One region of the Paenibacillus sp. FSL M7-0802 genome, then DNA from elsewhere that is predicted to be linked to it. Evidence: a T-box and tRNA genes for the amino acid it is inferred to sense, from the RefSeq annotation. Region 1 holds a T-box; the other regions hold tRNA genes.

Region 1 (2,206 bases):
GGACATGTGCGTTGGACACTCCCCGTTGTGAAATTGAGCATCATCTTAGTATCTTTGCGAAAGCAGAACAAGAAGGACGCGATCTATACCAGCGTTTCGAGGAAATACATGTTCAACGTGCCTATGACCCAGACTGGATGAAGGCAGAATTGTCCAAAGCGGGTTTTCGTGATGTGAAGGTATATGCGGATTTTGAATGGGTAGAAGCAGAAGATGACGCGGCGAGACTGTTTTATGTTGCTGTAAAATAGCAAGGCTTCATTTAGCGAGTATGGGAAAAGAAAGACGCTTTTCATGATGACATGAAGGGCGTCTTTTTGCACTCATATATTCACTTTATAGCTCAGCTGAAGCTCATCACCCGGTACACCCCGAATGCCCCAGTTCTGTTTGGGTGTTTCAAATATAGTAATCTCAAGATCCTGTGGAGAAATACCCAAAAGATCGTTAATTCTTTGGAATAACAGGTTAATGAGTTGCTTCTTAGCTTCTGTCGTTCTGCCTTCAAAGATACTGATTTCAATAATGGTGTACGCCTCAGAGCGACCATCGGCATATATAAAGTCTTCCTGATCCATAGGAAAAAAACGTTGAAACCTCTTGTCAGGAGGATATTTGAACGCATCCACCACAGCAGAATGAATCACCTCTGAAAGTTGCTTTTTGATTGGATTTAGAGTTTCTTTTATTCCGTAAATTTTAATCTGTGCCATTTCTCAGCTCACCTTTCTTATCTCAACTCATCTCAACTTGAAGCGATTTAATTCGAAATCATTATAAAACATTCGTATGCATGTGTCATGAACAATTAGTATGAAGAGGGTCTTTAACACCAAAGGTAGTCCTTATTTGACTTTTTTCGCGGTTTTCAATATAATAGTGCCATTATTAACGGTTAAACAATCGCTGATGAGGAATAGTAGCTTTGTCTGGACATGTAGAGAGCTGGCGGGTGGTGCAAGCCGGTTGACAGTGCAAAGTGAACTCGCCTCGGAGATATGCGTCCAACGCAGGAATGCCCTATACAGGTGCTTGTATCCTGTTATTAACCCGCATCGGATCACCTCCGTTATCAGGTGCAAAGGGAGTAGAACGCGAAGAACGCTTTCTGCTAACTAGGGTGGTACCACGGGAATATAACCTCTCGTCCCTAGCGCTGACACGCTACGGGATGCAGAGGTTTTTTTGTTGCATACCGTTTGAGGAGGAAAAGACAATGACAGACACACAGCCGAAGCACGGCTATCAACCGCAAAGTATTGAACCAAAATGGCAGAAATATTGGGATGAGAACAAGACGTTCCGTACCGGGGAAGAGCCGGGCAAACCGAAGTTTTATGCTTTGGATATGTTTCCGTACCCATCTGGAGCCGGCCTACATGTAGGCCACCCAGAGGGCTACACAGCTACGGATATTGTTTCACGATATAAAAGAATGCGCGGCTACAACGTACTGCATCCGATGGGTTGGGACGCCTTCGGTCTGCCTGCCGAGCAGCATGCGCTGGATACAGGGGAGCACCCACGCGAAATTACGGTGAAAAATGTAAATAACTTCCGCCGTCAAATCAAATCGCTCGGCTTCTCCTACGACTGGGATCGTGAAATCAGCACGACGGATCCTGATTATTACAAATGGACACAGTGGATCTTCATCCAGCTGTACAAGCGCGGTCTTGCATATGTAGCTGAAGTACCTGTGAACTGGTGCCCGGCGCTGGGAACGGTGCTAGCGAATGAAGAAGTTATTGACGGTAAGAGTGAGCGTGGCGGTCATCCGGTCGTCCGTAAACCAATGCGTCAATGGATGCTGAAAATTACGGAATACGCGGATCGTCTGCTGGAGGATCTGGAGGAACTGGATTGGTCTGAGAGTATTAAGGATATGCAGCGGAACTGGATCGGTAAGTCTACCGGGGCAGAGGTTCGTTTTCCAATTGAAGGCTATGACGAGCAACTCACAGTATTTACAACCCGTCCAGATACACTGTTCGGCGCAAGCTACTGTGTGCTGGCACCAGAGCAGGAATTGGTAGATATTATCACTACGCCTGAGCAAAAGGATGCTGTACAACAGTACCGTGAACAAGCTGCTCGTAAAAGCGATCTGGAGCGTACGGATCTGGCCAAGGATAAAACAGGCGTATTCACAGGAGCTTATGCAGTGAACCCGGTGAACGGCGAAAAGCTGCCGATCTGGATTGCT
Region 2 (2,206 bases), 4.1 Mb from region 1:
TGAAAGATCAGTTGCCCGAGGTAGTTCATGCATATCATCGCTTTACCGGAGAGTGCTTTCAAGCCGGCAGCTTAGATGAGAAAACCAAGCAACTGATTGCGCTAGGCATTGGCTTATTTGCCAACAATGAAGTATGCACGTTTTATCACGTGGACGAGGCGCGGTCCAAAGGAGCCAGTGATCAGGAAATTATGGAGACCATTGCTGTGGCCGCAGCAGTAGGTGGAGGACATGCTCTAAGTCAAGGGGTTACGCGTGTACAGAAGGCGTTGCAATAAAGCAAATCATTAATAGATATGCTTATACTTCGTGATAGCGAATATAGATCGATTTTGATATATGATGGTTATGGAAAGGAGCTTCCGAGCACAGTTGGTGTCTGCGGAAGCTTCTTTCTTTTGCGTGTTTGTTGTGCGGGGACTATGCTCTTCTGCTTGCGGCAAAAGCAGCAGGGCGAGACGTTTTACGCTTATAGGCCAAAGAGGATGTAACCAAACTTCGTTCAACGATGCGTAGGGGTTTGGAAGTTGAATTGTTTGGTAATTCGGGGCGATGTTTCTCTAGTAAAGGAAGGGCGGCTGTATGAGGCATGGAGGTCGAGAGCCCCAGATATGCTCGCATCCGCTCATACATTTCTTTACGGAATGCTGGCATAGCCATATTGAACTGCTCTTTATTTCCTTTACTTATATAGGTGGCGTGAACGCCGGAGTGGTTTTGTTGTATGTCTAGAACATGAATGTGATATTTATTAAATTCATGCTTTATTTCAGATAGCAGGATTCCGGTACGATCTACACCTGCGTTAACCATTTCGACATAAAGATCAGGGGTTTTCAGCATACCGCTTTCTTCAAGAATTAGGCTGTCCCGCTCAAATACTTTTTGAATAAAGGTAAGGAGCAGATAACTTTTCACAAGAGACCATTCATGCTGAGTAGTATCTAAAGAAGTCATTACCATTCACCGCCTTAGGAAAATGTGATGATAATTCATAACCGATTGAAAAAAAAAGAACCTTCGTTCCCGAGAACTTATGTTCTTATTTTAGTTTATTATTCCTTTTTTATCAAGGGGAAATTAACAAACATAAAAGGTTTGACATCTTGATATGAGCATGGTATGATCTATCTTGTCGCTAAGAAAGATTGATCTTTCGAGGTATATGACAACATATATGCGGTCGTGGCGGAATTGGCAGACGCGCACGGTTCAGGTCCGTGTGGGCTAACCCCCGTGGAGGTTCGAGTCCTCTCGACCGCATCATCTTATAATATACAGGTTCGTGAATTGCTTTTGTAGCAGTTTGCGGACCTTTTTGTATGCTTAAAAGATTTAAGTTGTTACCCAAGACCTGTGTCGAAGAAATCTCTCCGAAGCTATGAGAACAGGATAATAAGTCTACTGTTGGAATGACCTTATAAGCGCATTCCGGTGGATTTTTTCCCATTTCTATTATGAAGTCGATATTTTCACCTCTTCTATCTCTTTCTTTCCAGCCTTGCCATGCTTGATCTTATTTCAGTTCAATCTACTCAATATGCTTACCAATGGCTGTCGAAATTTTCCTAATTGAATCTACTAAATACGAGACTTTTGGAGGCGATTAAAAAATAACAAATAAAACAACTGCCGCTCGTGAGATGTAGCGGCAGTTGTTTAGAATTAACTACATGGAATTAACTGTATCAAAACTCAACATCTCTTTTTTTCTTGGAGCGCGCCCCTGCCAAACGAACAACTAGCGAAGCTACCACCAAAATTGCAGTTACTCCCACAAGGATAACAAAAAAGGATTGATCAAAAGCAGAACGGCCCGCATCTTTCAGTGCTTCTGCAGCCTGGGCAGGCAAACCCTCTGCAGCTATGAGCGCTTCATCCAGGCTGTCTTTCACATTCGCTGGAACGTGGAGTCCCGTAGGGACTTTCATAGCTAGGGAATACGCAAGAGTTGACATGCTTCCGATGATAGCAATCCCCGATGCTCCTCCCATTTCATAGGCAACTTCTTCAATCGATGCAGCCATGCCTGCTTTGTGTGCCGGGGCATAGTTCATAATGGAGTGAGATGCTGCTGTCATACCTGCTCCCAAACCCACACCAAGTAAAGCCAATCCAAGAATCTGCCCGGCCATGCCTGAATTAAATTGCGTGAGATAGATGCCCATTCCCAGACCGGCAATCAGAAGAGAGAAGCTTTTAATAC
Region 3 (2,206 bases), 3.5 Mb from region 1:
GGAAGACTGTAAAGCTCAACTGCGGGGTTATAAATCGGCCTTTAGAGCCTAGGATATTAATAATAGCGCTTACAATGCAACTATGCTTCTCACAGCTCCTTCAATCTCTGTTTTTCATCCCTTTTCGAAAATGACAAGCATGTCAATATTGGCGTAGGGTAGGGCGTTTTTGGCCTTTTTTTGTAAAAAGAGAAGAAAATACGCTATATGTACCAGCTAAACACCGATTGAACCCGCTTTTATAAGAAGAAACACCTTAATTCGCTCCATTTGCGGTGCGATTTACTGTTTTGAACAAAATACGATTTTACAGCGGCTAAAGGCTTGATACAGCTTTTCAAAACTTGCAACCTCGATTTTAATTGCTTACAATTTAATTGCTGAATATTGAATAAGGAGAGATACTATGACCGTTTATGAATATGATGCGCACACCCTGCAAGGGAAACAAATTCCGTTATCCACATATGAAGGGAACGTTCTGCTTATCGTGAACACTGCCAGCAAATGTGGGTTAACCCCCCAATACAAAGCGCTACAAGAGCTATATGACCAGTACCATGAACAGGGGCTCGAAATTTTGGGATTTCCCAGCAACCAATTTGCCAAACAAGAGCCAGGTTCCAGCGAGGAGATTTCCGAGTTTTGCCAGATCAATTATGGTGTTACCTTTCCGATGTTCGCCAAGACAGATGTCAATGGCGATCAAGCGCACCCCTTATTTCGTTACCTGACCCAAACTGCTCCGGGGGTATTAGGGTCCAAAGCGATCAAATGGAATTTTACTAAATTCTTAATTACACGAGAAGGTAACGTATTTAAGCGCTATGCACCGCAAACCACTCCAGATAAGCTGGCGGGAGATATAGAGAAGCTTTTGCAGCAAAACTGACATCCTTCTTTATCACAGTTAATAAACGACCGGTTGTCTACCGTTGTTCTGTGGCAAAAGGATATAACGAAAAATGCTTAACAAAAAAAGCATCCCTTCACGTAAACCGTGTCAGGATGCTTTTTTAACTGAGTCTTGCATATAATGCGGTCGAGAGGACTCGAACCTCCACGGGCGTACGCCCACTACCCCCTCAAGATAGCGTGTCTGCCATTCCACCACGACCGCAAATCATAATGTAATGAGGCAACAGATTTATTATACTCTCTCATCAACTATTTGTAAACAAAAATATAATAATTATTTTATATGTTATTTTAACTAACATATATGAGCGATAAGAATATTTAATTTGACACAAAAGCTACTTAAATGTAAATATATATTACATATATTTCGAATATCTTTCGTCCCCCCCAAGTAAAGAGTGAAATAACGTAACATAAGGATTCACTTCGAGGAGGCGAACCACCCTGCATAAAGGCAACCGCTTGCTGAACTATGCATTATTGTTGGACCCTTCCCTACCTGTTGGTGGCTTCACCCGTTTCAACGGACTGGAGAAACTATCCCGTAACGGACATTTGAACAGTCTACAAGACCTGGAACATTACATGCTGGATGATTTGTATCCTCAATTTACAACCGTTGACGGCATGGCTATCAAAAGTCTGTATGTCGCCATCCAGCAGAATGACAGTTGGCGGATCGCCCTCATTGATAAGATGCTGCATACCCAACGTCCCTCCTGGCAGCATGTGAAGGAGTTTCGTCTATCCGGTCAGCGTCTACTCAAGCTCGCTAAGGCTCTTTATCCTTGGCTTGAATTTGACCAGTTGGAATCCATACTCATTCAATACAATGCGATTGGCACACTCGCTACCGTTCACACCTGGATTAACTTCCTCCTCGGAAACGATGTAGAACAGACCGTTCACGGCTATCTTAGCGCAGCGGTGTCCTTCTGTGTGGAAGATGCCTTCAAACTACTCAATCCTCCTTATGAGGAAAAGAACCCTCTTATGGAGCGTATGACAAGCGAGCTCCTCTCTGCCTGGAAGAAGCTTAACCAACCTGAGCCAACTGCATCTCAGCGTCGCTTTCTTCACAGACATTGGTCCAGCTCCTACATCACTCTACCTCTTTATATGAGCCATAATAACCAATTGGATGAACCTAGACTGTTTTCCTCCTCAGGTCTATTCAAACGCCTTCCAGCATCCCCCTGATGCGTCGCTTCGCCAATGTGGTCACAACACCAAAAACACTCTGTCCCTTTCCTCAGGTGGCAGAGTGTTTTTTATCCACATATAA
Region 4 (2,206 bases), 4.0 Mb from region 1:
TAGCAAATCAGCTTGCGGCTCAACATATAACCTAGCACTTGAAGGCAGGCGAAGAAAACCGTCGTAAACATCATAGTCTACAACGCTTTTTTACTCCACTATTCATTTCGAATCATTTTCTAACAATTTCACATCTTCTCCTTGCTGTTGTCTTATTTTGATATTAGCCCTCCCCCAAGAACACATTAAGTCAATAATTTCATTTGCTGTAATTCCATATTCCGTTATATAATACTCCACTTTTGGAGGCATTTGATTATACACATGTCTACCTATGATACAATCCTTTTCAAGTTCGCGAAGTTGCTGTATAAGAACCTTTTGAGAAATGCCCGGAATACTACGCTGTAATTCACTTGTCCTTTTTCTACCAGACATTAATAAACAAATGATTAATGATTTCCATTTACCTCCGATGATCTCAAGTGTTGCTTCTATGCCTAAATTATATTGTTTCATAGTACCACCTCTTCAACGCTAAAAATAACAAAGTTTATCTAATTAATTTTATAATTGCGTATCTTCACTCTAAGTCCAATGCACACTTTCAAGTAACTATCTTACTTTATTGTGTGTATTTACTTTTTTTGAAGCATACAGAATAATAATAGAGCATCTACAAAGGCAAATATGTTACGTAAGAAAGGTGATTTATGATGAAAACTCTTGTGATTTTAGCTCATCCCCATATCGAAGATTCTAGAGTAAATAACAGATGGAAACGAGAATTACTTCAATATACCAATGAAATTACAATTCACGAAATTTATAAAGAGTACCCAAACTGGAGCATTGATGTTTTGAAAGAGCAAAAGTTACTTGAAGCACATAGTAATATCATATTTCAATTCCCTTTATATTGGTATAGTTACCCGCCTTTATTAAAAAAATGGATGGATGATGTTTTTACTCATGGATGGGCTTATGGTTCACAAGGTGATAAGCTAAAAGGAAAGAAGCTAGGGATAGCCATGTCCATTGGCGATAAAAAAGAAAATTACTCACCTACTGGTTCCGTTTCTTTTACTGTAGATGAAGTTATAGCACCTTTTAAAGCAAGCGCAGTGCATGTTGGCGCGATAACATTACCCTATTTCGCTGTCTTCGGAGCCTCGTTTCAAGCAAGCGACGAAGACATTAATCAGAGTGCAAAGGACTATATTAAATATATATTTCAGTATAAATAAAATAGTTATAATGGTACACGCATCTTAACCATATAAAAACAGGCTCTTGGTGGCATCCAGCCAATCCAAGAACCTGTAAATGTTAGGCTATGATGCGGTCGAGAGGACTCGAACCTCCACGGGGGGTTAGCCCACACGGACCTGAACCGTGCGCGTCTGCCAATTCCGCCACGACCGCATATTATGTATTCACACCGATGTTTTTCAATCACGGTAATTCAGATTATATCTCCCATAGAACATAAAATCAAGCTATTTTTATATTATATTTTCTATGAATCATTTCCGCAAATATAAGAAAATCACTGGATATCACAAACCAGATATGGTAAAATGGGTCCATCAGGAAAGGAGGTGCGTCAACATCAATAATCACATGTTGAGCGTATCCCTTACCCGGTCCGTTATTCTCTAATTTACAGAGTTGACGGAGGCGCGGGATACGGATCAAAGCTTTAATTAAGCGCCACGGGTAGAAAGACCGTCCTCGGACGGTCTTTTTTATTTCAACATCATCTATAAGATTACATACTGCACTGTGAAAAGAGGAGATACGATGTCGATTAGACCCGCAAATGTGGAAGAGCTCAACGAGTTGGCAGCCATCTGGCTAGATGCTTCCATAGAAGCCCATCATTTTATTGCTCCGCAGTATTGGGCATCACAAGTTACCGAGATGGAAAACAGGTACCTTCCCCTCGCTCAAAACTACGTTATCATACAAGATGATCATAGCATTGGCGGCTTTGTTTCCATGTTGGATGGATACTTGGCGGCTCTGTTTATACGTGTTGATTCTCAAAGAAAAGGCTATGGCAAGTTACTACTAGATTGGATCAAGAAGCAACATGATGAGATTCAATTAAAAGTATACCAGTCGAACACGAAAGCATTTAACTTCTATACCAAAAATGGATTTACCATTCAAGCGGAATCTGTTGATGCCGAAACTGACGAGAAAGAATTTGTGATGGCATGGACAAAACATTAACGATAATGAAACACCTTTAGCTATATAG

What was found. The T-box of region 1 lies ahead of leuS (leucine--tRNA ligase). A T-box ahead of a tRNA ligase gene usually reads a tRNA of that ligase, here a tRNA-Leu.
Region 2: it encodes a tRNA-Leu, which carries the amino acid that the T-box ahead of leuS (leucine--tRNA ligase) is inferred to sense. The anticodon was not compared.
Region 3: it encodes a tRNA-Leu, which carries the amino acid that the T-box ahead of leuS (leucine--tRNA ligase) is inferred to sense. The anticodon was not compared.
Region 4: it encodes a tRNA-Leu, which carries the amino acid that the T-box ahead of leuS (leucine--tRNA ligase) is inferred to sense. The anticodon was not compared.

What each region holds. Positions count from the first base shown of each region.
Region 1 is NZ_JBBOSD010000001.1:4,785,383-4,787,588, forward strand. Features, by position in the region: gene MHB54_RS21970 (class I SAM-dependent DNA methyltransferase) at 1-251, shown strand, start outside; gene MHB54_RS21975 (tautomerase family protein) at 324-713, opposite strand; T-box leader at 898-1,155, shown strand; gene leuS (leucine--tRNA ligase) at 1,217-2,206, shown strand, end outside.
Region 2 is NZ_JBBOSD010000001.1:686,695-688,900, reverse strand. Features, by position in the region: gene MHB54_RS03460 (carboxymuconolactone decarboxylase family protein) at 1-278, shown strand, start outside; gene MHB54_RS03455 (hypothetical protein) at 421-957, opposite strand; tRNA gene MHB54_RS03450 (tRNA-Leu) at 1,180-1,263, shown strand; gene MHB54_RS03445 (MFS transporter) at 1,689-2,206, opposite strand, start outside.
Region 3 is NZ_JBBOSD010000001.1:1,245,905-1,248,110, forward strand. Features, by position in the region: gene MHB54_RS06235 (glutathione peroxidase) at 407-892, shown strand; tRNA gene MHB54_RS06240 (tRNA-Leu) at 1,038-1,120, opposite strand; gene MHB54_RS06245 (urease accessory protein UreF) at 1,384-2,121, shown strand.
Region 4 is NZ_JBBOSD010000001.1:775,810-778,015, forward strand. Features, by position in the region: gene MHB54_RS03880 (winged helix-turn-helix transcriptional regulator) at 103-459, opposite strand; gene MHB54_RS03885 (NAD(P)H-dependent oxidoreductase) at 657-1,187, shown strand; tRNA gene MHB54_RS03890 (tRNA-Leu) at 1,281-1,365, opposite strand; gene MHB54_RS03895 (N-acetyltransferase) at 1,744-2,178, shown strand; gene MHB54_RS03900 (GNAT family N-acetyltransferase) at 2,199-2,206, opposite strand, start outside.